DNA from 2 places in the Duganella rhizosphaerae genome. Region 2 is predicted to be linked to the other one. Evidence: predicted binding sites of a transcription regulator. Region 2 holds the regulator's gene; the other holds the start of a gene.
The links. Region 2 encodes FliA, which starts transcription of late flagellar genes. Its sites were predicted from a motif close to CTAAAGTTTNNNNNNNNNNNGCCGNTA; they were not measured.
Positions count from the first base shown of each region.

Region 1: RUGAMON1_RS32060 (SPM autocatalytic domain-containing protein) is a predicted target of FliA. The motif match lies at 12,979-13,005, and genes of this name have one in related genera.

Region 1 is NZ_BPWK01000030.1:3,325-19,238, forward strand. It holds gene RUGAMON1_RS32045 (NAD-dependent epimerase/dehydratase family protein) at 1-528, shown strand, start outside; gene RUGAMON1_RS32050 (HlyD family type I secretion periplasmic adaptor subunit) at 570-1,937, opposite strand; gene RUGAMON1_RS32055 (peptidase domain-containing ABC transporter) at 1,910-4,060, opposite strand; gene RUGAMON1_RS32060 (SPM autocatalytic domain-containing protein) at 4,252-12,828, opposite strand; partial or broken gene RUGAMON1_RS32065 (beta strand repeat-containing protein) at 13,275-15,914, opposite strand, start outside.
Region 2 is NZ_BPWK01000012.1:27,397-43,310, forward strand. It holds gene RUGAMON1_RS22735 (flagellar protein FlgN) at 1-265, shown strand, start outside; gene motD (flagellar motor protein MotD) at 343-1,116, opposite strand; gene RUGAMON1_RS22745 (flagellar motor protein) at 1,118-1,864, opposite strand; gene RUGAMON1_RS22750 (RNA polymerase sigma factor FliA) at 1,846-2,577, opposite strand; gene RUGAMON1_RS22755 (MinD/ParA family ATP-binding protein) at 2,620-3,417, opposite strand; gene flhF (flagellar biosynthesis GTPase FlhF) at 3,410-4,876, opposite strand; gene RUGAMON1_RS22765 (RpnC/YadD family protein) at 5,027-6,046, opposite strand; gene flhA (flagellar biosynthesis protein FlhA) at 6,096-8,216, opposite strand; gene flhB (flagellar biosynthesis protein FlhB) at 8,213-9,394, opposite strand; gene RUGAMON1_RS22780 (fumarylacetoacetate hydrolase family protein) at 9,502-10,512, opposite strand; gene RUGAMON1_RS22785 (pseudouridine synthase) at 10,509-11,240, opposite strand; gene RUGAMON1_RS22790 (hypothetical protein) at 11,418-11,708, shown strand; gene RUGAMON1_RS22795 (S49 family peptidase) at 11,917-12,942, opposite strand; gene RUGAMON1_RS22800 (Rieske (2Fe-2S) protein) at 12,962-13,333, opposite strand; gene RUGAMON1_RS22805 (HAD-IIIA family hydrolase) at 13,333-13,992, opposite strand; gene RUGAMON1_RS22810 (RluA family pseudouridine synthase) at 14,041-15,030, opposite strand; gene RUGAMON1_RS22815 (Rne/Rng family ribonuclease) at 15,728-15,914, shown strand, end outside.

The DNA.
Region 1 (15,914 bases), on a different contig from region 2:
GAGGACGAGGCGTACAACCCGGTGTGCCTGTACGCCGCCACCAAGCAGGCCTTCAGCGCGCTGCTGCGCTACTACGTCGAAGTCCATGGCTTGCGGGTGGTGACGCTGAAATTGTTCGACACCTACGGCGCCGGCGATGCGCGGCCCAAGGTGCTGAACTTGCTGAAGCGGGTGGCGCTGGAAGGCAGCTCGCTGGGCATGTCGCCGGGCGAACAGCTGATGGACCTGGTCTACATCGACGACGCGGTCCAGGCCTTCATCACCGCCGACGAACGGCTGGCCGACGGCCGCCAGCAGAACGCCATGGAAGAGTACGGCATCTCCAGCGGCAACGCCCTGCCGTTGCGCGAACTCGCCGCGCTGTATGCGCAAGTCAGCGGCAAGCCGCTGGCGATCGACTGGGGCGGCCGCCCTTACCGCGAGCGTGAAGTGATGGTTCCCTGGCGCACCTACCAGGCCTTGCCCGGCTGGCAGCCCGCAACCGACCTGGCCACCGGCCTGGCGCTGTTCCACAACGCCAGTTCCTAACCGACTAGCCGGCTAACCGGCTAGCCGGCGCCGGAGAAAATTTACGGTTCGCGGATCGATTCGTCCAGCGCCCGCGTCAGCGGGTACAGCAGGTAGGACATCACGGTGCGGTGGCCGACCACGATCTCGGCCGACAAGGTCATGCCCGGCAGCAGCTGCGCGCCCGGGGTCATCTTCTTCAGCTTGCCCGTGTAGGGAATCCGGCTCAGGTAGTAGGCGTCCAGCCCGCCGCCGTTCTTGTCGCTCTGTTCGCGCTTGAAGGCGTCCTGGCTGATGGTGCGGACCTTGCCGTCCAACATGCCATGCTGCTGGAACGAGAAGGCGTCGACCTTCAGGTGCACCAGCGCGCCCGGCTTGATGTAGCCGATGTCGAGCGAATCGATCTGCACTTCCGCCTCCAGCTCGGCGCCCAGCGGCACCAGCGTGAACAGCGGCTCGGCCTCGCGCACGATGGAGCCCACCGACAGCTTGCCGATCTCCAGCACCACGCCGTCGGCCGGCGCCACCATGTTGACCGCCTTGTGGCGTTTGTCGGCCTTGGCCAGCTGCTCGTTGATGCCGTCGCGGTCGCGCGAGGCGCTCAGCAGGTCTTCCATGGTCTTCTGCCGCCAGCTCTTGTCGAAGGCGGCGCGCTCGGCCTGCGCCGACGCCAGCTCGCTGGCCATCTCGACCGCCTTGTTGCGCTGCAGGTCCATGTCGCGCTCGACTTCGAGGCGGCGGTCGCGCGCTTCCAGCAGGTGCATCTTGGCGCCGAACTGCTCGGCCATCAGCTGCTCCTGCATGGCCTCCACTTCACGCAGCGATTTCACGCGCTGGGCCAGGATCACCTGGTCGTGCTTGTTGGTTTCCAGGCCGGCCTTGAGGCGCGCGATGTTCTGGTCCATCTTGGTCTTCTGCGCCTCGAAATTGCCCTTGCGCTCGTTCGACAGCTGCGCCTGCAGCAAGGTATCGGCGTTCGATTTGCCGTTGGTGACGGCGCCCGGCTGGCCGGCCAGCTCGGCGCGCAGGCCGGCGGTCTGGGTGTCCAGGCTGTCGAGCCGCACGCGCAGCTGCTGCTCGTCGGCGGCGGTGAAGGTCGGATCCAGACGGGCCAGCACCTGGCCTTTTTTCACCACCTGGCCGACCCGCACCTCGATGCTCTGGATGATGGAGGTGTCGAGCGGCTGCACCACGATGTTGGGCAACGGATTGACCAGGCGGCCGTGGGCGACGACGATCTTTTCCACCGGCGAGAAACTGGCCCACAGGATGAAGAACGCGAAGGCGCCGATCAGCACGTGCAGCGTGAGGCGCACGAACTTGGGCAACGGGCCGCGCTCGATGGCGTCCGCATCGGGCAGGAACTCGATTTCGGTCTCGTCCTTGCGGCGGCGCTTGAGGCTTAGAGGTGACTTGTTTGCTGGTTCCATAAGTGCTGGTAAGTGTCGCTACTGGTGAGCAGTTCTTCGTGGCGGCCGGCGTCCACCAGCCGGCCCTGTTGCATGACCATGATCTTGTCGGCGTTGACCAGGGTCGACAGGCGGTGCGAGATCATCACCACCGTGCGGCCGACCGCGATCTTCGACAGGTTGCTGATGAAGATGGCTTCCGATTCCGGGTCCAGCGCCGAGGCCGCTTCATCGAGGATCAGGATGCGCGGCTTGGCCACCAGCGTGCGGGCGATCGACAGCCGCTGCTTCTGGCCGCCGGACAGGTTGGAGGCGTTCTCCTCCAGCACGGTGTCGTAGCCCATCGGCAGGCGCTCGATGAATTCGTCGGCGCCGGCGGCGGCGGCCGCTTCGACCAGTTCCTCGAAGGTGGCGTCCGGCTTGGTGACGGACAGGTTTTCGCGCACCGTGCCGCGGAACAGGAAGTTCTCCTGCAACACCACGCCGATCTGGCGCCGCAGGTGCGACAGCTCGATCTCGCGGGCGTCGATGCCGTCGAAGCGGACGATGCCTTCCTGCACCGGATACAGGCCCTGGATCAGCTTGGTCAAGGTGGTCTTGCCGGAGCCGGAGCGGCCGACGATGCCGACCACGGTGCCCGGCTCGATGGTGAAGCGGGCCTTGTCCAGCGCCATCGCCTGCGCGCCCGGATAGCGGAAGGTGACGTCGTCGAAGCGGATCTCGCCCTGCAGGATGGGGCGCAGGCCGTTGGCGCCGGCGCGGCCTTCCGGCGCGCGGTTCATCACCTCGCCCAGCATGCGCACCGACAGCGCGGTTTCCTGGTATTCGTTGACCAGGCCGACGATCGAAATGAGCGGTTGCGTGACCCGTCCCGACAGCATCTGGAAGGCGATCAGCGCGCCCACCGACAGGGTGCTGTCGAACACGTCGGCGGCGCCCACCACGATCAGCGTGACCGGCAGCAGCTTGCCGAGGAAGTCGGTGACGGCGTTGCCGGCGATCGAGATCTGGCCGACCCGGAAGTGCATGGTGATCGCCTCGGCCGAGCGCTGGTCCCAGATGCGGCGCTGCGACGGTTCGATCGCCAGCGCCTTGACGGTGCGCATGCCGTGGATGGTTTCCACCAGCATGCCCTGGCGCTGGCCCTCGGCCGCGTACAGCGCGTTGAGGCGGCGCTGGAAGGTCGGCACCATGGCCATCACCACGCAGGCGATCAGGCCGGCGAACAGCAGCACGATCATCGCCAGCTTGAACGAATAGCTGAACAGGATGGGCACGAACACCACCAACGCGATCAGGTCCAGGCCGGTGAAGAACAGGCGGCCGGTGAGGAAGTTGCGGATCTTTTCCAGCTGCTGCATGTGGCGCGTGACCACGCCGGCGCTGGTGGTCTCGAAGAAGTCGATCGGCAGCGACAGCAGGTGGCCGAACACGCGGCGGGTCAGCCGCATGTCGATCTTGTTGGAGGCGGCCAGCGTCAGCGTCTGGCGCAGGAAGCCGAAGGTGGCGTCGAACACCAGCGCGGCGACGATGCCCACGCCCAGCACCTGCAGCGTGGTCACGCTCTGGTGCGTGAGCACCTTGTCGATCACCAGCTGGAAGAACACCGGCGAGGCCAGCGCCAGCAGCTGCATGGCGATGGCGGCGATGAAGATGTCGCGGAACGCGGCTTTCTGCTTGAGGATCTCGGGGATGAACCAGCGCAGGCCGAACGGCTGGTTGGGGTCGGACAGCTTGTGCTGGCGTTTGACGAACAGCACCTCGCCGCTCCAGCGCCGCTCGAACTCGCTGCGCGCCACCATCACCACGGCGGCGTTGGCGCTGGCCGGGTTGAGCACGGCGACGGTGTCTTCCGCCCCCTGCTCGCCCGGCTTGACGCCGACCACGATCACCATATTGCCGTCGTTCAGGCGCGCCATCAGCGGGAACACGCCGCCCTGGGCCATCAGGCGCGACCAGGTCAGGCGGTCGGACTTGGCCTTGAGGCCGATGTCGGAGGCGATCCGCAGCAGCGCGCCGCTGCCCGGCTCTTCCGCGCGCAGCGCGTAGTCGTCGATCAGACGTTCCGGATTGATTTGCAAACCGTGATGCTGCGCGATGGCCGTCAGACACTGTATCGCGGTATGGGGAAATTTATCGTGCATAAGCCTGATCAAGGTTAAAACTTGCATTGGCGCACTATCGAGCCAGCCTTCGGATTCTAACCTAGTGCAGTGCCTGGCGGAGGGTTTTGTGTTGCTGAAACACCGCCCTGTTTACCATCCTGTTCGTCGGCTCAAAAAAAAACGGCAAGACCCGCGGGTCTTGCCGTCCTGACTTCCTTATCGGAAGCTGATTACTTGGCAGCCAGGAAGCCGCTGTGGTTGCCGCCCTGCAGCGCTTTCAGTCGCAGCGCGTCGTCGGTGGCGGCGGCGTTGCTGGTCGCGGTCAGCTTGTTGTCGTAATTGCTGATCGCGTCCGCCATCGCGGCCACTGCCGTGTTGACGCTGTTCGGCACTTCCAGCTTGGCGGTGGTGGTCACCGTCGCCGCCGCCGCGCTGAAGCTCGACATCGCCGCCGACAGGCCGCTGACCGAGGAGCTCAGGCTGGTTGCCGCCGTGGCGCCCATCTGGAACCAGACGTCCGCCGCTGCGTGGCTGGCGCCGTCGCTGGTCTCGAAGGTCGACGTGATGCCCACAATGTTGCCATTGTTGAGCGACGCGTTCTGCTTCGCATCCAGGTTCAGCTTGGTGATGCCCAGGTCGGTCAGCGATTTCAGCTCGTCGGCCTGGCTGACGCCGTCGGCATTGCCGTCGACCCAGACACGCAGGCTGCCGAAGGCGCCGTCCTTGGCGTCGATGACGCCGTCGCCGTTGGTGTCGAGCTCGCTCAGCGCGGTGTAGCCGTTGGTGGCTTTCTGGCCGTTAGCCAGCGTGGTGCCGGAACCGAACAGTTCGCTACCGTCGTTGATCACGCCGTCGCCGTTGCGATCCAGGGCCAGCAAGCCGTCGCCGCCGCCCACCCAGCCGGTGTTGACCTTGCTGCCGTTAGCCAGCAGATCGAAGTTCACGCCGGCCGACAGGCCCAGGGTGTTGATGCCGTTGCCGTTCAGGTCCAGCACGATCGGCGTACCCAGCGGCGAAGGCAGTGCCGCGATCTGGTCGGTCGTCAGGCCAGGCACCTGGGCGCTGGTGATGGCGCACACTTGCGAGGTCGTCAACGAGTGGATCTGGTCGGTCGTCAGCTTGTTCAGCTGCGCGGTGCTCAGCGCGGCGATCGACGAGGTCTTCAGGCCCACCAGGTCGGCCGTCTCGATGGCCACCAGCTGGTTGGTCGACAGCGCCTTGATCTGGCCGGTCGTCAACGCCTGCATCTGCTGGCTCGACAGCGCGACGATCTGGTCGGTCGTCAGCGCGGCGAGCTGCGCGGTCTGCAGCGAGGCGATGACCGAGGTCTTCAGCGCGGCCATGTCTTCGGTGCCCAGCGCGGCGATCGCGGCGGTCGCCAGGGCGGCCACTTGCGCGGTGCTCAGCACGCCGACCTGCGTCGAGCTCAGCGCCACGACCTGGTCGGTGCTCAGGCCGGAGGCGAGGTTGGCGGTGCTCAGCGCGGCGACCTGGGCGGTGCTCAGCGCCACCACCTGGTCGGTCGTCAGCGCAGCCACCTGGGCCGATTTCAGCGAACCGATGACGCCGGTCTTCAGCGCGCCGATGTCGGCCGTTTCGATGGCGGCGATGGCGCCGGTGCTCAGCGCGCTCACTTGCGCCGTGCTCAGCGAACCGAGCTGGGTCGAGGACAGCGCCACCACTTGATCCGTGGTCAGGCCGCTGGCCAGGTTGGCGGTGGTCAGCGACGCGATCTGGGCGGTCGACAGTGCACCGACCTGGTCGGTCGTCAACGCGGCCAGCTGGGCGCTGCGCAGGCCGCTGATGGCGGCGGTCTTCAGCGAACCGAGGTCGGCCGTTTCGATCGCGGCGATGGCGCCGGTGCTCAGGCCAGCCACTTGCGCGCTGGTCAGGGCGCCGACCTGGGTCGCGCTCAGCGCCACCACCTGGTCGGTGGTCAGCGCCGCGGCCTGGTTGGTGCTCAGGCCGGCGATTGCCGCGGTTTTCAGTCCGCCGATATCGGCCGTTTCAATCGCGGCGATGTCGTTGGTGCTGAAGGCGCTCAGTTGTGCCGAGCTCAGCGCGCCGATCTGGTTGGACGACAGCGCGACGACCTGGTCGGTGGTCAGCGCCGCGACGTTGGCGGTGGTGAAGGCCGCCACTTGCGCGGTGCTCAGCGCCGTCAGCTGGTCGGTGGTCAGCGCCGCCAGTTGCGCCGTTTTCAGCGAGGCGATGATGGCGGTCTTCAGGCCGACGATGTCCGCCGTTTCGATGGCGGCGATGTCGCCGGTGCTCAGGGCGCCGAACTGGTTGGAGCTCAGCGCGCCCAGCTGGTTCGAGCTCAACGCGACGATCTGGTCGGTGCTCAGGCCCGAGGCCAGGTTGGCGGTGGTCATCGAGGCCACTTGCGCGGTGCTCAGCGCGCCGATCTGGTCGGTGGTCAGCGCGGCGGTCTGCGCGGTGCTCAGGGCGCCGATGGCGGCCGTTTTCAGCGCGCCGATGTCGGCCGTCTCGATCGCGGCGATCGACGCGGTGCCCAGCGCAGCGACTTGACCGCTGCTCAGGCCACCGATCTGGACGCTGCTGAAGGCGACGATCTGGTCGGTGGTCAGGGCCTTGGCCTGGTTGGTGCTCAGGCCGGCGATCACGGCGGTCTTCAGCGCACCGATGTCGGCCGTTTCAATCGCGGCGATATCGTTGGTGCTGAAGGCGCTCACCTGGGCCGAGCTCAGGGCGCCGAACTGGTTCGACGACAGTGCGACGACCTGGTCGGTGGTCAGCGCCGCGACGTTGGCGGTGGTGATGGCCGCCACTTGCGCGGTGGTCAGGTTGGACAGCTGGTCGGTGGTCAGCGCCGCCAGTTGCGCCGTCTTCAGCGAGGCGATGATGCTGGTCTTCAGGCCGACGATGTCGGCCGTCTCGATGGCGGCGATGTCCTGGGTCGACAAGGCGCCGAACTGACCGGTGCTCAGCGCGCCCAGCTGGTTCGAGCTCAGCGCGACGATCTGGTCGGTGCTCAGGCCCGAGGCCAGGTTGGCGGTGGTCATGGCGGCCACTTGCGCGGTGCTCAGCGCGCCGATCTGGTCAGTGCTCAGCGCGGCGGTCTGCGCGGTGCTCAGGGCGCCGATGCCGGCGGTCTTCAGCGCGCCGATGTCGGCCGTTTCAATCGCGGCGATGGCGGCGGTGCTGAGGCCGGCAACTTGCGAGCTCGACAATGCGCCGATCTGGCTGCTGCTCATGGCGACGATCTGGTCGGTGGTCAGGGCCTTGGTCTGATTGCTGCTCAGGCCGGCGATGACCGCCGATTTCAACGCACCGATGTCGGCCGTTTCGATCGCGGCGATATCGTTGGTGCTGAAGGCGCTCACCTGGGCCGAGCTCAAGGCGCCGAACTGGTTCGACGACAGTGCGACGACCTGGTCGGTGGTCAGCGCCGCGACGTTGGCGGTGGTGATGGCCGCCACTTGCGCGGTGGTCAGGTTGGACAGCTGGTCGGTGGTCAGCGCCGCCAGTTGCGCCGTCTTCAGCGAGGCGATGATGCTGGTCTTCAGGCCGACGATGTCGGCCGTCTCGATGGCGGCGATGTCCTGGGTCGACAAGGCGCCGAACTGGCCGGTGCTCAGCGCGCCCAACTGGTTCGAGCTCAGCGCGACGATCTGGTCGGTGCTCAGGCCCGAGGCCAGGTTGGCGGTGGTCATGGAGGCCACTTGCGCGGTGCTCAGCGCGCCGATCTGGTCGGTGCTCAGCGCGGCGGTCTGCGCGGTGCTCAGGGCGCCGATGGCGGCCGTTTTCAGCGCGCCGATGTCGGCCGTCTCGATGGCGGCGATGGCTTCGGTGCTCAGCGCGGCGACCTGGCCGCTGCTCAGTGCGCCGATCTGGCTGCTGCTCAGGGCGACGATCTGGTCGGTGGTCAGGGCCTTGGCCTGGCTGCTGGTCAGGCCGGCGATCACGGCGGACTTCAGCGCGCCGATATCGGCCGTTTCAATCGCGGCGATGTCGTTGGTGCTGAAGGCGCTGATCTGGGCCGAGCTCAGGGCGCCGAACTGGTTCGACGACAACGCGACGACCTGGTCGGTGGTCAGGGCGGCGATGCTGGCGGTGGTGATGGCCGCCACTTGCGCGGTGGTCAGGTTGGACAGCTGGTCGGTGGTCAGCGCCGCCAGTTGCGCCGTCTTCAGCGAGGCGATGATGCTGGTCTTCAGGCCGACGATGTCGGCAGTCTCGATGGCGGCGATGTCCTGGGTCGACAAGGCGCCGAACTGGCCGGTGCTCAACGCGCCCAGCTGGTTCGAGCTCAGCGCGACGATCTGGTCGGTGCTCAGGCCCGACGCCAGGTTGGCGGTGGTCATGGAAGCCACTTGCGCGGTGCTCAGCGCGCCGATCTGGTCGGTGGTCAGCGCGGCGGTCTGCGCGGTGCTCAGGGCGCCGATGGCGGCGGTTTTCAGCGCGCCGAGGTCGGCCGTCTCGATGGCGGCGATGGCGGCGGTGCTGAGGCCGGCAACTTGCGAGCTCGACAATGCGCCGATCTGGCTGCTGCTCAGCGCGACGATCTGGTCGGTGGTCAGGGCCTTGGTCTGGCTGCTGCTCAGGCCGGCGATCACGGCGGACTTCAGCGCGCCGATATCGGCCGTTTCAATCGCGGCGATGTCGTTGGTGCTGAAGGCGCTCACCTGGGCCGAGCTCAGGGCGCCGAACTGGTTCGACGACAGTGCGACGACCTGGTCGGTGGTCAGCGCCGCGATGTTGGCGGTGGTGATGGCCGCCACTTGCGCGGTGGTCAGGTTGGACAGCTGGTCGGTGGTCAGCGCCGCCAGTTGCGCCGTCTTCAGCGAGGCGATGATGCTGGTCTTCAGGCCGACGATGTCGGCCGTCTCGATGGCGGCGATGTCCTGGGTCGACAAGGCGCCGAACTGACCGGTGCTCAGCGCGCCCAGCTGGTTCGAGCTCAGCGCGACGATCTGGTCGGTGCTCAGGCCCGAGGCCAGGTTGGCGGTGGTCATGGCGGCCACTTGCGCGGTGCTCAGCGCGCCGATCTGGTCGGTGCTCAGCGCGGCGGTCTGCGCGGTGCTCAGGGCGCCGATGGCGGCGGTCTTCAGCGCGCCGATGTCGGCCGTCTCGATGGCGGCGATGGCGGCGGTGCTCAGGCCGGCAACTTGCGAGCTCGACAAGGCGGCGATCTGGCTGCTGCTCAGGGCGACGATCTGGTCGGTGGTCAGGGCCTTGGTCTGGTTGCTGGTCAGGCCGGCGATGACCGCCGATTTCAGCGCGCCGATATCGGCCGTTTCAATCGCGGCGATGTCGTTGGTGCTGAAGGCGCTCAGCTGGGCCGAGCTCAGGGCGCCGATCTGGTTGGACGACAGCGCGACCACCTGGTCGGTGCTCAGGGCGGCGATGTTGGCGGTGGTGATGGCCGCCACTTGCGCGGTGGTCAGGTTGGACAGCTGGTCGGTGGTCAGCGCCGCCAGTTGCGACGTCTTCAGCGCGGCGATGATGCTGGTCTTCAGGCCGACGATGTCGGCCGTCTCGATGGCGGCGATGTCCTGGGTCGACAAGGCGCCGAACTGGCCGGTGCTCAGCGCGCCCAGCTGGTTCGAGCTCAGTGCGACGATCTGGTCGGTGCTCAGGCCCGAGGCCAGGTTGGCGGTGGTCATCGAGGCCACTTGCGCGGTGCTCAGCGCGCCGATCTGGTCGGTGCTCAGCGCGGCGGTCTGCGCGGTGGTCATGGCGCCGATGGCGGCGGTTTTCAGCGCGCCGATGTCGGCCGTTTCAATTGCGGCGATGGCTTCGGTGCTCAGCGCGGCGACCTGGCTGCTGCTCAATGCGCTGATCTGGCTGCTGCTCAGGGCGACGATCTGGTCGGTGGTCAGGGCCTTGGTCTGGCTGCTGGTCAGGCCGGAGATCACGGCCGATTTCAGCGCGCCGATGTCGGCCGTTTCAATCGCGGCGATGTCGTTGGTGCTGAAGGCGCTGACCTGGGCCGAGCTCAGGGCGCCGATCTGGTTGGACGACAGCGCGACCACCTGGTCGGTGCTCAGGGCGGCGATGTTGGCGGTGGTGATGGCCGCCACTTGCGCGGTGGTCAGGTTGGACAGCTGGTCGGTGGTCAGCGCCGCCAGTTGCGCCGATTTCAGCGCGGCGATGATGCTGGTCTTCAGGCCGACGATGTTGGCGGTGGAAATCGCGGCGACGTCGCCGGTGGTCAGCGCGCTGAATTGACCGGTGCTCAACGCGCCCAGCTGGTTCGAGCTCAGCGCGACGATCTGGTCGGTGCTCAGGCCCGAGGCCAGGTTGGCGGTGGTCATGGCGGCCACTTGCGCGGTGCTCAGCGCGCCGATCTGGTCGGTGCTCAGCGCGGCGGTCTGCGCGGTGCTCAGGGCGCCGATGGCGGCGGTCTTCAGCGCGCCGATGTCGGCCGTCTCGATGGCGGCGATGGCGGCGGTGCTGAGGCCGGCAACTTGCGAGCTCGACAAGGCGCCAACCTGGCTGCTGCTCAGGGCGACGATCTGGTCGGTGGTCAGGGCCTTGGTCTGGTTGCTGGTCAGGCCGGCGATCACGGCGGACTTCAGCGCGCCGATGTCGGCCGTTTCAATCGCGGCGATGTCGTTGGTGCTGAAAGCGCCCAGCTGGGCCGAGCTCAGCGCGCCGATCTGGTTGGACGACAGCGCGACCACCTGGTCGGTGGTCAGCACGGCGATGTTGGCGGTGGTGATGGCGGCGACCTGGCCGGTGGTCAGGTTGGACAGCTGGTCGGTGGTCAGCGCCGCCAGTTGCGACGATTTCAGCGAGGCGATGATGCTGGTCTTCAGGCCGACGATGTCGGCCGTCTCGATGGCGGCGATGTCCTGGGTCGACAGCGCGCCGAACTGGCCGGTGCTCAGCGCGCCCAGCTGGTTCGAGCTCAGCGCGACGATCTGGTCGGTGCTCAGGCCCGAGGCCAGGTTGGCGGTGGTCATGGAAGCCACTTGCGCGGTGCTCAGCGCGCCGATCTGGTCGGTGGTCAGCGCGGCGGTCTGCGCGGTGGTCAGGGCGCCGATGGCGGCCGTTTTCAGCGCGCCGATGTCGGCCGTCTCAATGGCGGCGATGGCTTCGGTGCTCATGGCGGCGACCTGGCCGCTGGTCAGTGCGCTGATCTGGCTGCTGCCCAGCGCGACGACCTGGTCGGTGGTCAAGGCCTTGGCCTGGTTGTTGGTCAGGCCGGCGATGACGGCCGATTTCAGCGCGCCGATGTCGGCCGTTTCAATCGCGGCGATGTCGTTGGTGCTGAAGGCGCTCACCTGGGCCGAGCTCAGGGCGGCGAACTGGCTGGACGTCAGCGCGACCACCTGGTCGGTGCTCAGGGCGGCGATGTTGGCGGTGGTGATGGCGGCGACCTGGCCGGTGGTCAGGTTGGACAGCTGGTCGGTGGTCAGCGCCGCCAGTTGCGCCGTTTTCAGCGCGGCGATGATGTTGGTCTTCAGGCCGACGATGTTGGCGGTGGCGATCGCGGCGACGTCGCCGGTGGTCAGGGCGCCGAATTGCGCGGTGCTCAGCACGCCCAGCTGGTTCGAGCTGAAGGCGACCATCTGGTCGGTGGTCAGGCCGGCGGCCAGGTTGGCGGTGGTCATCGAGGCCACTTGCGCGGTGCTCAGCGCGCCGATCTGGTCGGTGGTCAGCGCGGCGCTCTGCGCGGTGCTCAGGGCGCCGATGGCGGCGGTCTTCAGCGAAGCGATGTCGGCGGTCTCGATCGCGGCGATGGCGGCGGTGCTCAGCGCGGCCACCTGGCCGCTGCTCAGCGCGCCGACCTGGCCGGCGCTCAGCGCCACTATCTGGTCGGTGGTCAGGGCCTTGGCCTGGGCGGTCGACAGGCCGGCGATCACGCCGGTCTTCAGCGCGGCCAGGTCGGCCGTTTCAATCGCGGCGATGGCGTTGGTCGACAGCGCGCCGATTTGTTGCGAGGTCAGCGCGGCGGCCTGGTTGCTCGTCAGTGCGACGACCTGGTCGGTGCTCAGCGCGGTCATGCTGGCGGTGGTCAGCGCGGCAATCTGGGTGGTGGTCAGGTTCGACAGCTGGTCGGTGGTCAAGGCCGCCAACTGCGACGACTTGATCGATGCGATCAGGCTGGTTTTCAGTGCGGCCAGGTCGGCCGTTTCAATCGCGGCCACGGCGCTGGTGCCCAGCGCGCCGAACTGGGCGGTGCTCAGCGTGCCCAGCTGGTTGGAGCTCATCGCGACGATCTGGTCGGTGGTCAGGCCGGCCGCCAGGTTGGCGGTGCTCAGCGAGGCGATCTGCAGGGTCGACAGCGCGCCCACCTGGTCGGTGGTCAGCGCCGCCATCTGGGCGGTGCTGAGGCTGGCGATGGCGGCGGTCTTCAACGCCAGCACATCGGCCGTTTCCAGGGCCACGATATCGTTGGTGCTCAGGCCGGCGACCTGGGCGCTGCTCAGCGCGTTGGCCTGGCTGGTGGTCAGCGCCACCACCTGGTCGGTGGTCAGCGCGGCCAGCTGGGCGGACGACAGGCCGGCGATCGCGCTCGATTTCAATGCGGAGAAGTCGGCCGTTTCCAGCGCGGCGATGTAGGCGGTCGCCATGGCGTTGACCTGCGACGAGCTCAGCACGGCAACCTGGTTGGAGCTCAGTGCGACGATCTGGTCGGTCGTCAAGCCGTTGGACATCTGTTTGGTGGTCAGTGCGGCGATCTGGCTGGTGGTCAAAGCCACCGCCTGGTCCGTCGTTAATGCCCGGGTCTGGTCAGAATTGAGCGCTACGATATCGCTGGTGGCGAGGGCAGCAATGGTTTGGGTCGACAGAGCTGCAATCTGGTCGGTACTCATGCTAGTTACGAGGCTCATTTCCATTCTCCTTGGGGCACTGCACAGTTCTATACAGACAGATGATGGAGCCAACAGGTCTTGCCCGTGGCTCCATCTGAATTGGGTTATTACTGGAATTCTTTGCGTTTACTTGCGCCTGGTCATCACAAAACCATGCACTTTAGTTCTTAACGTCAATATCGAGGGCAACTTTAGGATACGCCGGCCATGATTTTGCCTCCTGTTAACATATCAATAGTAATGGAGCAGCGCATAGTTTCCGTCAATCACTACCAGAAGCCGGCAGGCCAACGTCCTGAACGTACAAAGCGACTGTTTTTTGCGCCAGATTAAGCTTTTTTGTTTACTCAGTGCAATGCAAAAATCGGGCCACCGCTGTCAAAAACCATACGCGGTGGCACAAACGGCAGGGCCTAAGCCCTGCCGTTTGGCACTACCGCCGGCTGGCGCCGGCGTACTGCAGCTTACTTGCCGGGCGCCGCCAGGAAACCGTGGCCGCCCTGCGACTGCAACGCTTTCAGACGCAGCGCACTGTCAGTGGCCGCCTGGCTTTCGGCGCCGAGCACCGGTTTGCCGTTGGCGTCGAACTGCTTGAGCGCGTCGGCCAACTGGGCCGCGCCGCCAGCCACGCCCTGGCGCTGGAGTTCCAGCTTAGGCGCCGCGGCCGCCGGTGCGTCGCCGCCGGCGAAGGCCGACATCGCCTGGGCCAGGTTGCTGACGCTGCCGCTCAGGTTGCTGGCCGGCGTGGTGGCGAACCACACGTCGGCTGCCGCATGGGTGGCGCCGTCGGCCGTCTCGAAGGTCGAGGTCAGACCCAGGATGTTGCCGTTGTTGACTGCGCTGCCCGCCTTGACGTCCAGGTTGAGCTTGGTGATGCCCAGGTCGGCCAGCGATTTCAGCTCGTCGGCCTGGCTGACGCCGTCGGCGTTGCCGTCGACCCAGACGCGCAGGTCGGCAAAGGCGCCGTCCTTGGCGTCGATGGTGCCGTCGCCGTTGGTGTCCAGTTCCTTCATCGCTTCGTAGCCGGTGGTCGCTTTCTGGCCGTTGGCCAGGGTCGTGCCCGAGCCGAACAGTTCGCTACCATCGTTGATCACGCCGTCATGGTTGCGGTCCAGGGCCAGCAGGCCGTCGCCGCCGGCGGTCCAGCCGGTGTTGACTTTGTTGCCGTTGGCCAGCAGGTCGAACTGTACGCCCTGGCCCAGCGCCGTGGTCTGCACGCCGTCGCCATTCAGGTCCAGCACGATCGGGGTCAGGAACGACAGCGCCTGGGTCTGCGTGGTGGTCATCGCGTGAACCTGGTCGGTGGTCATCGCATGCAATTGCGCCGAGGTGATCGCATGCACCTGGTTGGTGGTCAGCGAAGCGATCTCAGCGGTACGCAGCGTGGCGAACTGCTTGGTGCTCAGCGCGGCGATGGCGGCCGTGCTCAGCGCCACCAGGTCGGCGGTGTCGAGGGCGGCCAGCGCCGCGGTCGACAGGGCGGCAGCCTGGGCGGTGGTCAGGGCGGCGATCTGGGTCGAGGTCAGCGCCACGCCCTGGCCGGAGCTCAACGCGCCCAGTTGGCCAACGGTCAGCGCGCCGATTTCCTGGGTGGTGAAGGCGGCCAGCGCGGCGGTGGCCAGCGCGGCGAGGTTGTTGGTCGACAAGGCGGCGACTTGGCCCACGCTCAGCGATGCAGCCTGGGCGGTGGTCAGCGCACCGATCTGCGACGTGCTCAGACCGCTGGAGAAGGCCGAGGTGGCCAGCGCGGCGACCTGACCGGTCGACAGCGCGGCGACCTGGGCGGTGGCGAGGCCGGCGAGCTGCGCGGTGCGCAGTGCGGCGACATCGACCGTGCTCAGGCCGACCAGGTCGGCCGTTTCAATCGCCCCGATGCTGGCCGAGGTCAGCGACACCACTTGCGCGGTGCCCAGCGAGGACAGTTGCGCCGAGGTCAGCGCGACGATCTGGCTGGTGGTCAGCGCGGCGATGCCGGCGGTGCTCAGCGCGGCCAACGAAGCGGTGGCCAGGTTGTTGACCTGGGCGGTGGTCAGCGCGGCGACCTGGGCGGAGCTCAGGGCGGCGATGGCGGCCGTCTTGATGGCCGACAGATCGGCCGTTTCCAGCGCGGCAATCGCGTTGCTCGACAGGGCCGATACTTGCGCGGTGCTCAGCGCGGCCGCTTCGGCGGTGGTCAGCGCCACCACTTGATTGGTGGTCAGGGCCTTGACCTGATTGGCGCTCAGGGCGGCAATCCCGTTGGTCGACAGGGCGGCCAGGTCGGCCGTTTCCAGCGCGGCGATGGCGGCGGTCGTCAGACCGGCCACTTGGGCGGTGCTCAGCGAGCTTGCCTGTGCGGTGGTCAGCGCGACGATCTGGTTGGTGGTCAAACCGGATACGGCGGCGGTGCTCAGCGCGCTGATCTGGTTGGTCGACAGCGCGGCAACCTGCGCCGTGGCCAGGCCAGCCAGCTGCGAACTGCGCAGCACGGCGACGTTGGCGGTGGTCAGACCCGACAGGTCGGCCGTCTCGATGGCGCCGATGGCGTTGCTCGACAGCGCGGCAACCTGGGCCGAAGCCAGGCTGCTCAGCTGGGCCGAGGTCAGCGCGACGACCTGGTTGGTGGTCAGCGCGGCGACGCCGGCGGTGCTCAGCGCGGCCAGCGAGGCGGTGGCCAGGTTGTTGACCTGGGCGGTGGTCAGCGCGGCGACCTGGGCGGAGCTCAGGGCGGCGATGGCGGCCGTCTTGATGGCCGACAGATCAGCCGTTTCCAGCGCGGCGATCGCATCGCTCGACAGCGCGGCCACTTGCGCGGTGCTCAGCGCGGCAGCTTCGGCGGTGGTCAGCGCCACCACTTGATTGGTGGTCAGGGCCTTGACCTGATTGGCGCTCAGGGCGGCAATCGCGTCGGACTTCAGTGCGGCGAAGTCGGCCGTTTCCAGCGCGGCGATGGCGGCGGTCGTCAGACCGGCCACTTGGGCGGTGCTCAGCGAGCTTGCCTGTGCGGTGGTCAGCGCGACGATCTGGTTGGTGGTCAAACCGGATACGGCGGCGATGCTCAGCGCGGCGATCTGGTTGGTCGACAGCGCGGCAACCTGCGCCGTGGCCAGGCCGGCCAGCTGCGA
Region 2 (15,914 bases):
CGAGGAAGCCGGCATGGATGCCTGGGTTGCCGCCAGCGGCGCCGACGCCGCCGAAGCTTCCGTCCTTTGGCAGGCGCTGCAGCAACATGCGCGCGAAGCCAAGGAACTGAACCGCATCAACGGCATGCTGATCAACAAGCAGATGAACCACACGCAAGGCGCGCTGCAAGCGCTGCGGCCGCAATCGGCGGGCGCAAACAATTTCTACGGCCCTGGCGGCCTGTCCACTTCCCTGCCCCGCAGCCGCGGCTTCCTGGCCGGCTGACTCTTTACCCCGCACGGCCATGCGGGGTCAGACCCCGTCCGGGGTCTGACCCCTAAGCGACGCAGCAAGCATATTGCTTAATTATTCGGGGCAGGCGTCGGCACTTCCGTTACCGTATCCGGGATACCGGACAAGATCGTCACCGCCACGCGGCGATTGCGCGCGCGGCCGATCGGATTGTCGTTCGGCGCCACCGGCACGTTCGAGCTGAAGCCCACCGCCGTCAGGCGCTCCGGCGCCACGCCGGCGTCGATGAACAGCCGCACCACGCTGCTGGCGCGCACCGCCGACAATTCCCAGTTGGACGGGAACAGCGTGTTGCGGATCGGCTGGTTGTCGGTGTGGCCTTCGACCTGCACCTTGTGATCGTCGCTTTTCAGCAGGCCGGCGACGGCGCGCAGCGCTTCGGTCGACTCGTTGGTCAGGCGCGCCTCGCCCGGGTCGAACAGCACCGAGGCATTGATCTCGACGCTGACGCCGCGGCTGTTTTGCGTGACGCGCACCTTGCCCTCCTTGACCAGCGGCGCCAGCGTGGACAACAAGTCCTGCGCCAGCTTGGTCATCTGGGTTTTTTCCTTGCGCAGCAATTCGGCGTGGCGCCGCAGATTGGGATTGGGGATAGGCAGGTTGGGCACTTCGGTGTTGACCGGCTTGGCCGAGCCGGCGCCGCCGAAGGCGTCTCCCAGCGCCACCGACAGCACCTTGTAGCGGCCGATGTTGACCACCGAAATCGCATACATCACCACGAAGAAGGCGAACAGCAGCGTGATGAAGTCGGCGTAGGAGATCAGCCAGCGCTCGTGGTTCTCCGGTTCGTCGTCGAACTTCCTGCGGGCGCGCCGGCTGTGCATGTCAGTGTTCCCGCATCAGCGTGGCGATGCGCTCGTCGATGACGCGCGTGTGGTCGCCGGTGGCGATGTCGTAGAACACGGCGGCGGCGATTTCCTGCTGGTGCACCGCCTGCGTGACGATGGCCTTGAGCTTGTTGGCGATCGGGTAGAAGAACAGGTTGGCCAGGCCGACGCCGTAGATGGTCGAGACGAAGGCCACGGCGATGCCGGAACCGAGCTTGCTGGGATCGGACAGGTTTTCCATCACGTGGATCAGGCCCAGCACCGCGCCCAGGATGCCGATGGTGGGCGAATAGCCGGCCGCCGATTCCCAGATGCGCACCGCCTGGCGTTCTTCGGTTTCGTAGGCGGTGATTTCGGTGTCGAGGATCTGGCGCAGCTTGTCGGGGTTGATGCCGTCGACGATCAGGCGCAGGCCCTTGGTGTTGAACTGGTCCTTGGAGGCGAGCATATAGCGCTCCAGCGACAGCAGGCCGTCGCGGCGCGCCGCCAGGTTCCAGGCGTTGATGTCGCGCGCCAGCACGGCGCGGGTGTCGGCCGGCGGCGCGAACACCAGGCGCAGCATGCGCACGCCGCGCATGAAGGTCTTGAAACGGGTCTGCAGCATCACCGCGCCGAAGGTGCCGATGACGACGATCGCGAACGCGGCCGGCTGCAGCAGCGACGCCAGCTTGCCGCCTTCGAGCGTCTGGCCGACGATGATGCCGGCCAGCGCCAGCAGCACCCCGGCTACGCTGGCCCAGTCCAAGACCGCTCCCGAAGTGAGGCGCGCAGCCGCGCCACGGCCTGCGTATGCAGCTGCGATACGCGCGATTCCGATACGCCCATGACGGCGCCGATTTCTTTCAAGTTGAGCTCCTCTTCGTAGTACAGCCCCATCAGGATTTTTTCGCGCGGCGGCAAGGCGTCGATGGCGTCGATCACGGCCTGGCGGAAGTCGCCGTCCAGCAGCGAGCGCAGCGGGTCGCTCTCCTCGTCCGAGCAGTAACGGTCGAGGAAGCTGTCGTTGCCGTCGTCGTCGTGAAAATCTTCGTAGTACACCAGCTGGTGGCCGCCGCCGTCGGACAGCATTTCCTGATAGTCGGCCAGCGACAGCTTGAGCATCTTGGCCACTTCCGATTCGGTCGGCGGATGGCCGAGGCGCTGCTGCAGCGTGCTCATCGCGGTTTCGATCTTGCGCATGTTCTGACGCATCGAGCGCGGCAGCCAGTCGCTGTTGCGCAGTTCGTCCAGCATGGCGCCGCGGATGCGCAGCACGGCGTAGGTTTCGAACTGGGCGCCATGGGTATCCTCGTAACGGCTGATGGCGTCGAGCAGGCCGATCATCCCGGCTTGCACCAGATCGTCGACTTCGACGCTGGGCGGCAGTTTCGCCTTCATGTGATGGGCCAAGCGCTTGACCAACGGCATATGCTCCGTCAGTAAAGAGTCCTTGTCCACTTTCCCTTTGACCGTGTACATAGCCGTTTATTATTGGTTAAGCGCTAAAATTGTGATGCTCCCTTAACGGAAAGATGGCGAGCCGGCCAGCGCGAAGCGCCCCGCCAGTTGACGAAACGCGACCGAAGCCCCGGCCAACGGAAACGCATCGACCACCGCACGCCCCAAGCGTGCCGCGCGTTGCAGGTATTCATCCGCCGGCACCGATCCCATCGAAACGAGATTGACCGCCAGGTATCGGCTGGCTGCCTGTGCCATATTATCGTATACCACCTTTGCTTCCGATTCGGAAGCCCCGGTGACCAGAATTCCAAACGGCCGCCGACCCAGCTCCTGGTTCAGGCGCTTGATCATACTGTACGCGGCCTTGATCGAGGTAGCGCTATTCGATACCTGCACCACGATTTCCGAGCTGGCCATGACCGGCACCGGGAAGGCCACGCCGTCGAACTCGCCGTCGACGATGACGATGCCGGTCTGCTTGGCCAGCACGTCGAAGGCCTTGGCCAGGCGGCGCGTCTCGTCCGGGCCGCTGCGCGCCACGCCGCGTGTCATCGACGCCACAGCGAAGCCTTGCGGCACCTGGTGGATCACCTGGTTGAGCGCGCATTCCTGGCGCGCCACGTCGAGCAGGCTGGCGCCGCCGTCCACGCCCAGGCGCGAGGCCACGCCATGGGCGCTGGCGCAGGCGTCCACCAGCAGCACGTCGTTGCCGGCGCGCGCCAGCGAGGCGCCCAGGTTGACCAGCATGGCGCCCTTGTCGTCCTGCGGCGTGGCCGACAGGAAGGTGACGATGCGGGGCTGCGGCCCCGCCAGCATGCGGCGCAGTCCCTCCGCCTGGTCGAAATCGAAATTAGCCAAGGTGCACCTCGCGCATTGCTTGCTCGTGCTGGCCGTTGCTCATCAGCAGGGGCAGTTCGGCGTCCAGGTATTGGGTGGCGGCGACATCGCGTTTCAATTTGAAAGCGCGGTCGATCAGGTAGGCCGGATCGGCCAGGTGCAGGTCTTCCGGCACGCGCTGGCCGTTCGACACGTAGAACAGGTTGAGTTTTTGGCGGATCACCACGTCGAGCACGTTGCCGATCGCGGCCGCTTCGTCCAGCTTGGTCATGATGCAGCCGGCCAGGCCGCTGCCCTGATAGGCGCGCACCACTTCGTTCAGGGTTTCCTGGGTGGCCGTGGCGTTCAGGCACAGCAGGCGCTTGACGTCGGAGCCGGCGCCTTGCAGCATCGAGACCTGTTCGGTCACCATCTGGTCGCGCTGGCTGACGCCGACCGTGTCGATCAGCACCGTGTGCTTGTTCTTCAATTCCTTGAGGGCGATGCGCAGGTCGGCTTCGTCCTTGACCGAGTGCACCATCACGCCGAGGATCTTGCCGTAGATGCGCAGCTGCTCGTGGGCGCCGATACGATAGGCGTCGGTGGTGATCAGGGCCAGCTTGTCCGGGCCGTGGCGCATCACGCAGCGCGCGGCCAGCTTGGCGGTGCTGGTGGTCTTGCCGACGCCGGTCGGGCCGACCAGCGCGAACACGCCGCCCTGTTCGATCAGCGCGTCTTCGTTGGCCATGGTTTGCAGGTTGCGGGTCAGGACGTTCTTGATCCAGCGCAGGCTGTCGGCGGCGTCGCGGTTGGCCGGCAGTTTTTCGATCAGGTAGCGCGCCAGGCTGGCCGAGAAACCGGCCGCCAGCATCTCGCGCAGCACGGCGGCTTTCTGCGGCTCGCGCGCCTGGGTGGTGCCCCAGGAGATTTCGGCCAGCTGGGTTTCCATCATGCCGCGCATGGCGCGGATTTCGCCCATCATGTTCTGCATTTCGGCGGCGGCGTTCTGCTTGGCGCTGGCGACGGCGGCGCTGACCATGGCGGCGATCTGGTCGACGTCCAGCGCAGTCTGGGCCTGAACCGGAGCCGGTGCCGGCGCGGCGGCTGCGGCCTTGGTGGCGCTGGCGAACGACGAGGCGGACGCCACCACGCGGCGCACCGGTTGCGCTGGCAGGGCGGCCGGGGCCGGAGTTGGGTAGTTGTTGTCGATGCTGCGCTCGAAGCGCGGTTCCATGCGCTGTTCCTGGCGCGGCTCTTGACGCTGCTCGGCGCGGCCTGACGGCAAGGCGCTGCCCAGGTCGAGCGACGGCGCCGGTTCGGCCATCGGCGAATGCGGCGCCGGCATGGACAGCGAGGCCGCATCGTCGTTGGCCAGGGCCAGGATTTCAACGCCGCCGTCGGCCTGGCGGTTGGACAGGATCACGGCGTCGGGGCCGAGCGATTCGCGGACTTTGCGCAGCGCCTCGCGGGAAGTCGGTGCGGTAAATTTTTTGACGTTCATGGCCGGCTCTCAGGAGTCTAAGTCAAGCAATGCGTCTTCCGGATGAGACGCCTTTACTCTGACAGTGCCATTATTGACGATGCACTCTGGAAACGATCCGACGAACAGGGGGGCAAATGGGCCGCATTTCACCATTGCGGCCGAGGCGGCTTAGTTGTCGCGGAAAACCTCGTCCAGCGTCGCGGCGTTGACGAAGTTGCGGGCCCAGGCGGACAGCTGCGGCACGTCCGCCTCCGCGATGCGCGACAGCACATGCGCATCGAGCGGGCCAAAGCGCTGAATCAGCAGCTCAGCGAGCACCTCGGCCCACCCTTCCTGCCTACCTTCCTGCCTACCTTCCTGCCTACCTTCCCGTCTGCCTTCCTGCCTGCCTTCTTGCAGGCCTTCTTGCCGACCTTCTTTCAAGCCTTCTTTCCGGCCAATTTCCATTCCTATACGTTCAATAGAAGACAAGTAAACCATGGCCTTCCTCCTTTCTATTTGCAACATGCCGGATCGCAAACGCACCTCAAGCCCCTTCGGCAGGCGCATGATCCAGTCGATCACCCGGTACAAGTTGATGATACGCTGCCTGTCCCAATCACGCTGATACAGTAGTTTGGTGAGCTTCCATTTGGCGATGCGGCGCCGATGAGCGTTACCTTTGGTCTGCCGCGCCTGCAAATGCGCCAATGTCACCAACGCAAAGGGATTCTCGTGCTGCTGCAATTCATCAAGGCGGTCAGCAAAGTCCAGCAGTTTAGCGACCGGAAATTCAATCCCCATCCTGCAACCAAGCAGACGATAAGCAAACGACGAAGGCCGCCAACGCTTGCCGCCATCGGTCAGCAACGCCAGGCTGGCGACGGGTCGCTGATAGCGATCATAGACACGATAATTGTAGACAAACATGCGCTCGGCAAAGCGCGCATCACGCCACCCCTGCACCTCCAGATGCACCAGCACCCATTGTTCGCTGCCGTCATGCAAATACACGCTAACCAGCTTGTCGAGCACGCGCTTGCCCAGTTCCGCATCGCGCGCCAGCGCGCCGAACTCCTGATCGAGAAAAGTGTGCGGCCGCGACCAGTCGATCGCCGCATGCGCAAGGGAAAAGTAGAACGCCATGAATTCGGGAAAATGGTGCACGACCACTTCCTTCCACGGCGTATCGAAATCGTCGTCATCCATGCGAGCAGTCTAGGCCGCCCGCATGAAGGCATGCGCGATCCGCTCAAACTTATGCCGGCTGCTGGCCCACCAGCGCCGTCACGCGGATGGTCTTGGTCTCCGGGATCTCGGCATGCGAGAGCACCTTCAGCTGCGGCAAGGCGCGCCGCAGGAAGCGCGACAGCAAGGCCCGCAGCGGGCCCGGCACCAGCAGCACCGGCGTCAGGCCCAGCGCCTCCTGCTGCTGCGCCGCCGCCTGCGCCTGCTGGGCGATGGTGTCGGCCAGCCCCGGCTCGATGCCGGCGCCGTCCGGACCGCTGGCCGCCAGCGCCTGCATCAGCAGGCGTTCCAGGCGATTGTCCAGCGTCATCACCGACAGCTCGCTGGCGCCGGGGAACAGCTGTTGCACGATGGCGCGGCCCAGCGAGATGCGCACCAGCGCGGTCAGGTCGCCCGGATCCTGCGTGTGCACGGCATGCTCGGCCAGCGTCTCGATGATGGAGCGCATGTCGCGGATGTGCACGCCTTCCATCAGCAGGTTCTGCAGCACCTTCTGCAAGGTCGACAGCGACACCATCTTCGGCACCAGGTCTTCCACCAGCTTGGGCGCATCCTTGCCCAGGTGGTCCAGCAGCGACTGCACCTCGGCCCGGCCCAACAGCTCGGAAGCGTGGGTGGTGATCAGGTGGTTCAAGTGGGTCGCCACCACCGTGCCGGCGTCGACCACCGTGTAGCCCATGCCCTGCGCCTGGTCGCGCAGATTGGCGTCGATCCAGGTGGCAGGCAGGCCGAAGGCCGGATCGGTGGTCACCATGCCCGGCAAGGTGCCGCTGGCCATGCCCGGATTGATCGCCAGGAACTGGCCGTTGAAGGCCTCGCCCGTGCCCACTTCCACCCCCTTGAGCGTGATGCGGTAGGCCGATGGCTTCAATTCCAGGTTGTCGCGGATGTGCACCGGCGGCGCCAGGAAGCCCACCTCCTGCGCGAACTTCTTGCGGATGCCCTTGATGCGCTTGAGCAGTTCGCCGCCCTGGGTCTTGTCCACCAGCGGGATCAGGCGATAGCCCACTTCCAGGCCCAGCGTATCGACCGGCATGATGTCCTGCCAGCTGGCCTCTTCCTGCTCCGGCGCGGCGGCCGGCGACGCGGCCGCCTCGGCCGCCGCCACTTCGGCGATCTTGCCCTCTTCGGCCTTGCGCGTCATCATGTAGGCCGAGCCGGCCAGCACGCCGGCCAGCAGCAGGAACACCAGGTTGGGCATGCCCGGAATCAGGCCCATGCCGCCGATGATGGCGGCGGTGATGTACAGCACCTGCGGCTTGGCGAACAACTGCCCCACCACCTGGGTGCCGATGTCCTGCTCGCTGGCCACGCGCGACACCACGATACCGGCCGCGGTCGAGATCACCAGCGACGGGATCTGCGCCACCAGGCCGTCGCCGATGGCCAGCAGCGTGTAGTTCTTCAGCGCGTCGGCAAAGGTCAGGTCGTGTTGCAGCAGGCCGACCAGCAGGCCGCCGACCACGTTGATCACCGTGACCAGGATGCCGGCCACGGCGTCGCCGCGCACGTACTTGCTGGCGCCGTCCATGGCGCCGTAGAATTCCGCCTCCTGCGCCACTTCGCTGCGGCGCTTGCGGGCGTCGGCCTCACCGATCAGGCCGGCGTTGAGGTCGGCGTCGATCGCCATCTGCTTGCCCGGCATCGCATCCAGGGCGAAGCGCGCGCCCACCTCGGCGATACGGCCCGCACCCTTGGTCACCACGGTGAAGTTAATGATCGTCAGAATAATGAACACCACGATGCCGACCGTGTAGTTGCCGCCGATCAGGAAGTGGCCGAAGGCTTCGATCACCTTGCCGGCGGCGTCGGGGCCGTTGTGGCCCTCGGTCAGCACCACCCGGGTCGAGGCCACGTTCAGCGACAGGCGCAGCATGGTCGACACCAGCAGGATGGTCGGGAAGGCCATGAAGTCCAGCGGCTTGACCGTGTACAGGCTGGTCAGCAGCACGATCACCGCCAGCGCGATGTTGAAGCTGAAGAAGATGTCGAGCACGAAGGCCGGCAGCGGCAGCACCATCATCGCCAGCAGCATGATGATCAGGATAGGCGCGGCCAGGCTGCTCTTGTTGCGGCTGTTGGCGATGCCTTGCAGCCATGGCGGCAGTTTCAGGTTGCTCAGGGCGTTCATGCGGGTGCTCCGTTATTCAAGTCGGGTTTCTGCTTTTGCGATGCGGGGTTGAGCGGATCGAGCTCAGGCGGCACATCGAGCGTCTTCGGTATATCCGGGCGGTTGCCGTTGCCCTTGCTGAACAGGCGCAGCTGGAACACATAGGCCAGCACTTCGGCCACGGCCGAGTACAGCGCTTCCGGAATCTCGTCGCCGATCTCGGTGTGCTTGTGCAGCGCCCGCGCCAGCGCCGGCGCTTCCAGCATGATCACCTTGTTCTCCCGTGCGATCTCGCGGATCTTGGCGGCCACTTCGTCGGTGCCCTTGGCCACCACCTTCGGCGCGCCGCGCATGCCGTCGCTGTACTTCAGCGCCACCGCGTAGTGGGTCGGGTTGGTCACCACCACGTCGGCGGTCGGCACGTCGGCCATCATGCGGCGCTTGGCCATCTCGCGTTGCAGCTGGCGGATCTTGGCCTTGATCTGCGGGTTGCCGTCGGATTCCTTGGATTCCTGGATCAGCTCCTGGCGGGTCATCTTCAGCTTGTTCGCGTAGTGCCACATCTGGTAGGGACCGTCGATGGCGGCGATCAGGCCCAGCGCGCCGACGATGAACAGGAAGCTGCTGCCCAGCATATTGAGCGTGTGCGTCATGCCCAGCTTGAGCGGCTCCACCGCCAGGCCGATCACGGCGTCCTTCTGCTTCATCACCACCAGCCAGGCCACCATGCCCACCACCAGCGCCTTGGCCACCGCCTTGAACAGCTCGACCAGCGAGTTGGTCGAGAACATATTGCCGAGGCCGTTGGCGGGATTGAGTTTGTTGAAGTTGGGCGCGATCGCCTTGCCGCTGAACAGCCAGCCGCCCACCAGCAGCGGCGAGGCCAGCGCGACGATCATCACCGCGATGCCCAGCGGCAGGCAGGCGAGCATCACGTGCACCACGTCGATCAGGATGCGGTTGAGCAGAATGTCGGCATCGAAGATTTGTTCCTGGTTCAAGGTCAGGCCGGACACCAGGGCGGCGTTGAGCTGGCGTATCAGCCCCTCGCCGGTCATCCACAGGCCGGCGCCGGCCGCCATCAGCACGGTAAACGTCGCCACTTCCCGCGAACGGGGAACGTCGCCCTCTTCACGCGCCTGCTCGAGGCGCTTCGCTGACGCGGGTTCGGTCTTTTCTGCGTCGCTGTCTTCTGCCATGGAATCTGCCTGCTGCGGGGTTTATCTCGACCGTGCCATTATCGGCCGCGGCAGGACCGGGCCATCGCCGGAATACGGCGGTATTTCCGGCCCTGCTCGTAGATTCCTTACGGCAATTTCCGGCCGGCCGGCTCGGCGACCGCCTGCTTGACGGCCTGCTCGATGGCGCCGAACACCGATTTGCCGTCGCCGCCCAGCATTTCGATGCGGATCGTGTCGCCGAACGCCATGTAGGGCGTCAGCGGCGCGCCGCCGGCGATGGTCTCCAGGCAGCGCTGCTCGGCGATGCAGGAATAGCCGCGCTTGGCGTCCTTGTTGGACACCGTGCCCGAGCCGATGATGCTACCGGCCCGCACATTGCGCGACTTGGCCAGGTGGGCGATCAGTTGCGGGAAGTTGAACACCATGTCGACCCCGGCCTGCGGCTTGCCGACCAGCTTGCCGTTCCAGGTCGACAGCAGCGGCAGGTGGACCTTGCCGCCCTTCCAGGCGTCGCCCAGCTCGTCCGGCGTGACCGCCACCGGCGAGAAGCTGGTGGCCGGCTTGGACTGGACAAAGCCGAAGCCCTTGGCCAGCTCGTCCGGAATCAGGTTGCGCAGCGACACATCGTTGACCAGCATCAGCAGGCGGATGCGCTGGTGCGCCTGGTCCGGCGTCGCGCCCATCGGCACGTCGTCGGTGACGACCGCCACTTCGGCCTCGAAATCGATGCCCCACTCCTCGTGGAACAGTGCGATATCGTCGGTCGGCCCGAGAAAATCGTCGCTGCCGCCCTGGTACATCAGCGGATCTTCCCAGAACGACGGCGGCAGCTCGGCGCCGCGCGCCTTGCGCACCAGCTCGACGTGGTTGACGTAGGCCGAGCCGTCGGCCCACTGGAAGGCGCGCGGCAGCGGCGCCATGCAATTCTTCGGTTCGAACTCGAAGCTGCGGCGGGCGCGGCCCTGGTTCAGTTCCTGGTAGATGGCGTCGAGCTGCGGCGCGATGAAAGTCCAGTCGTCCAGCGCGCGCTGCAAGGTGCGCGCCACGCCGTCAGCCAGCTGCGCGGTCTTGAGGTCGCGCGACACCACCATCAGCTGGCCGTCGCGGGTGCCGTCCTTCAGCGTTGCCAGCTTCATGCGGCGGGAGCCAGGGTGGGAGCCAACAAGGCCAGTTGTTCCGCCGTCAGATAGCACCACTCGCCTTCGGCGATGCCCAGCGACTCCAGCGTCAGCGCGCCGATGGCGGAGCGATGCAAGGCGCTGCAATGGTTGCCGGCGGCCGCCAGCATGCGCTTGACCTGATGGTACTTGCCCTGCTCCAGCACGATTTCGAGCTGGTGCTCGCCGCGCTTGACGCAGGTCTGCGCCGCCAGCGGCGCCGGCTCGTCGTGCAGCTGCACGCCGGACAGCAATTGCGCCACCAGCTCGTCGGTGACGGGCTCCTGGGTGGTGGCCTGGTAAATCTTCGGCACATGGCGCTTGGGCGACGATTGCGCGTGGATGAAGGGGCCGTCGTCCGACATCAGCAGCATGCCGGTGGTGTCGTGGTCGAGGCGGCCGACCGGCTGCACCTCGCGCCAGCTGAACTGCTCGGGCAGCAGGGTCAGCACGCCGGGATGGTGGCTGGGCTTGCGCGAGCATTCGAAATTGGCCGGCTTGTTGAGCGCGATGTACAGGTGCTCGCGGTAGACCCACTCTTCGTCGAAGATGGTCAGCACCAAGCCATCGGTCTCGATGCTGGCTTTGTAGTTGTCGTGCACGACGCCACCGATGCTGACTTCGCCGTCTTCGATGAGGGAGCGGCAATACTTGCGGGTGCCATAACCCTGCGATTGCAGGATGCGGTCTAGGGATAATTTACTCATGGCCGGATTTTACAGGATGCGGATGGCAGCGGGAAGGCGCGAATTATTGCAGCGCAGCATTCATTCTAGATAGTCATCAACCTTGATGCATATCAAGTCCCGCGCCAATTCCATTGATAAACTGAAATTGCAATAGGAATCCGCCTACTGCATTAGGAAAGCTCAGCAGGACTTACCATGTCTACCTTACTCTCCGTTACAACAGCGGCGCAAGAACAGGCCGCCATGCACAGAACCGAACTGCTGTTGGCGCGCTGCAGCAGCTGCACGCCGCCCACCGACACGCCCGGGGGGCCGCTGGAGCGGTGGCATGCCGCCCGCCAAGCTCAGTTCCTGGCCTGGCTGGACGCCGGCGGCTTCGCACAAAACGACGCCGCAATTGAAAACAGCGGCATTGCGCCGCTGTTTTCAGCCCCATTACAGGACTCTTTACGAGGAATCGAAATTCTCTCTACTCCGCATCAATGATGCGGTTGAGTAGTTCCATCAAACTGAACAAGATCGTGCTGACAACAAGATAAACTGTTTATATCGGCCCCCCTTGGAAAGAACTACAACACCACTATAGTCCAACGGGTCGGATATGCAAGCATGAAAAAGGCTGGATTGATAATGTTAATCGCCAGTCCAGTGATGCGATCACTGCGACTAACGGCCAGCCCGCCTCCGCGCCAGCTTAGCGCAGGCTGGGCTTGACGTTATCCATCGCCGATTTGACCGCGCCGGCGCCCATCGCCGCGCCGAATTTCTTCAGCACGCGCTCAGGCAAGCCTTCATGCTGGGTGTAGTCGATGATGTCTTCGGCCTTGACCACGTCGCGCGCCACGCTGTCGACCGTGCCGAAGGCGTCTGCCAGGCCCATGTCGATGGACTTGGCGCCGGTCCAGAACAGGCCGGAGAACATCTCCGGGCTTTCCTTCAGGCGCTTGCCGCGGCCGCTGCGCACCACCTGGATGAACTGCTGGTGGATCTCGTTGAGCATGGTCTGCGCGTATTGCTTGTGCTTTTCGGTCAGCGGGCTGAACGGGTCCATAAAGCCCTTGTTCTCGCCGGCGGTCAGCAGGCGGCGCTCGACGCCGACCTTTTCCATGATGCCGGTGAAGCCGAAGCCGTCCATCAGCACGCCGATCGAGCCGATGATGCTGGCCTTGTTGACGTAGATGCGGTCGGCGCCGGCGGCGATGTAGTAGCAGCCGGAGGCGCAGATTTCATCGACCACCACGTACAGCGGCTTGGCCGGATAGCCCTTGCGCAGGCGCACCATCTCGTCGACGATCATGCCGGCCTGCACCGGGCTGCCGCCGGGACTATTGATATGCATCACCACCGCCACCGAGCCGCTGTCGGAAAACGCCTTGTTCAGCGCAGGAATCACCACCGAGGCGGCGCCGCTGCCTTCGGACTCGATCGCGCCTTCGATCTCGATCAGCGCGGTATGGCGGCCCAGGGTTTCCTCCGAACCGGTCCAGCTGATGTCCAGGTAGGCGCTCAGCCCGACCACGATCACCAGCAAGGTCACGGCCTTGAAGAAGATGCCCCAGCGGCGCGCCGCCTTTTGCTCCTTGAGCGTGGCAAACACCAGCTTTTCCAGCACCTCGCGCTCCCAGTTGGATGCGGCGACGCTCGCCTTGACCGGCGCAGGTGGCGCCGATGCTGGTTTTTCGGCGCTGTTGCCGCCATTTTCGCTAGTGTTATCGCTCATAGTTCTCGTTTAATGTCAGTCAGGCGCGCGCGGGGCGCACGTAGTCATCCGGTTGCCAGAAAATCTGCTGATCGCGCTCTACCACGCTGATCGGGCGCAAACGTCCGCCTTTGCATGGCCCGCCGGCGCAGAAACCGCTTTCCGGCGCATAGATCGCGCCGTGGGTGGAACACATCAGGTACAGCCCGCTGGACTCGAAGAACTCGCCTTCGGCCCAGTCCAGTTCGATCGGCACGTGAGCGCAGCGGTTCAGGTAGCCATACACCTTGCCGCCATAGCGCACCACGAAGCCGGTGCCGTCGTCGCCGCCGGCGGTCACCAGGAAGCGCACGCCCCTGCCGCCTTCCAGCACGGCGTCGGCGGCGCAGATCAGGATATCTTCGTCGGCCATTACGCGTGCTCGCTCAGCCATTGATGCAGCTCGGCCACCGTGGCCGCCGAGTACAGCGGGTTGCAGGCCGCCAGCTGGTCGGCCGGATGGGCGCCGTACTGCACCGCGATGGCGGACGCGCCGGCATTGTTGGCCATCAGCAAATCGTGTGACGTATCGCCGATCATCACGGTACGGCGCATATCCTGGCCCAACTCCCGCGTCAACTCCTGCAGCATGGCGGGATGCGGCTTGGAGAAGGTTTCGTCCGCGCAACGGGTGGCGTCAAACATGGACAACAGTTTGACGTCGTTCATGGCGCGGTTCAGGCCGACCCGGCTCTTGCCGGTGGCCACCGCCAGGAAATAGCCGTTTTGCGACAGCTCCGTCAGCATGTCGTGCACGCCGGGGAACAGCGTCAGCTCGTGGTCGCGCGACAGGAAGTGATAGCGGTAACGTTCCACCATGCGCGGATAGTAGGACGGATCGATCTCCGGCAATACCGCCTGCATGGCTTCATGCAGGCCGAGGCCGATCACATGGGCGGCAACGTCGTCACGGGGGATCGGCAGGGACAAGTCCCGCGCCGCCGCCTGTATGCACTTCACGATGGTTGACGTTGAATCCATCAACGTTCCATCCCAATCGAAGACGATTAAATCAAATTGCTTTCTTGCCATGTGTTCCGGCCTGCTATCGCGGGCCGGCTCCTTCAATAATATTTGCGATTAGTTAAGAGGTTTCCCCAAGCTTACCAAGAATCGCTCACATTCGGCAGCCAATGGCGCGTTCAGCGTCATGATTTTGCCGGAATCTGGATGGGTAAAGGTAATCTGATGGGCGTGCAGGAACATGCGCTTGAGCGCGCCGCGCGTGGCGTCGGCTTTCAGCAAAACACGGTTCAAGGCGAAATCGCCGTACTTGTCGTCACCCAGGATGGCGAAGCCGGAAGATGCCAGGTGGACGCGGATCTGGTGGGTGCGCCCGGTTTTCAGTTCGGCTTCCAGCAGGGCAAAGTCCTTGAATTTCTTCAGCAGCGAAAATACCGTGTGCGAAGGCATGCCCTCGGCCTGCACTGCCACGCGGCGCTCGCCGTCGGCCGTGGTGTATTTGTGCAGCGGCAGCTTGACGTGCTGGCGCGCGTTCTTCCAGTCGCCCGCCACCATCGTCAGGTAACGCTTGTCGGTATGGCCGTCGCGCATTTGCTCGTGCAGGTTGGTCAGCGCCGAACGTTTCTTGGCCAGCAACAGCAAGCCGGAGGTGTCGCGGTCCAGGCGGTGTACCAGCTCGAGGAACTTGGCGTCCGGGCGGGATGCGCGCAGCTGCTCGATGACGCCGAAGGACACGCCAGAACCGCCGTGCACGGCCACGCCGGCCGGCTTGTCGATCACCAGCAGGTGGGCATCCTCGAAAATGACCTTGAATTCAGCCGCCGGCACATGGGTGGTGTCGGCCTTCTCGGCGATGCGGACCGGCGGAATACGGACGATATCACCTTGTACCAGACGGTACAGCTGATCGATGCGCCCTTTGTTAACCCGCACCTCCCCCGAGCGCAGAATCCGGTAGACGTGACTCTTCGGCACGCCCTTGCAAACACGCAATAGGTAGTTGTCGATACGCTGACCGGCTTCTTCTTCAGTAATGGTGACGAACTGCGCTTGGAGCGGAACATCTTGCGGTGTTGAAGGTGGGATAACATCTTTTTGTTGCTTCATTTGCTCTGTCTTCCCAGAAATCTCTCTAAGTCCTTCATTTTGAATATATAATTGTTTCGCTGCGGTTCCATCTGCTGCAAGTGTAAGAATAAAAGCACATTTTACACAGGGGCGTCTCCACTGGCCTCGCCAAATTGCAAATTCAGAGGAAAAAATGTATACGCACCACCCCTGCCGGAATCAAGGTTGCACCGTTGTTGTAATCGGATGTCAGCAGGGATGCTGAATTAATATGGTTGGATTGTAAGGATAAAGTCCGGCCAGCTCGGTCTTAGTGTCGAGCTGGCCGGTTGATGAAGTTGATAACGCTTGCCGTTTTCGCCAAACCCCATGCTTTGCTGCAAGCTCGACGGAAGGCTGAAACAAGCCTGGTTACCGAAGTTGCAATACTTGTAGTATGTAAGCCTGGTCAGGATTTGGCTCTCAACGACGTTGCTCACCGCCTGCATTTCTCTGCCGTCCGTTAGGGGCCGCATGGATGAGTTGCTGGTGATGCGAGCACTCGGCATGTCGATCGACCTCATGCGCCCAGTTGCAGCCGCAACGCGAACGGTTTCGTCCGCGTTACTGCGCCGCACAGAATGGGCATACCCACCGCAATCACATTAATTCTCGCGTATATCCCTGTACCACGCTGCCTCGGTCCTAAGAAACCGAGCGGCACAGAGATGACCTACGGGTCGCGGAGTTAATAAAAATGAAACGCATGTTGTTTAATGCTACGCAGCAAGAAGAACTGCGCGTAGCGATCGTCGACGGTCAGAAACTGATCGATATCGACATCGAAACCGCCGGCCGCGAACAGCGCAAATCCAACATCTACAAAGGCGTGATCACCCGCATCGAGCCGTCGCTGGAAGCTTGCTTCGTCAGCTACGGCGAAG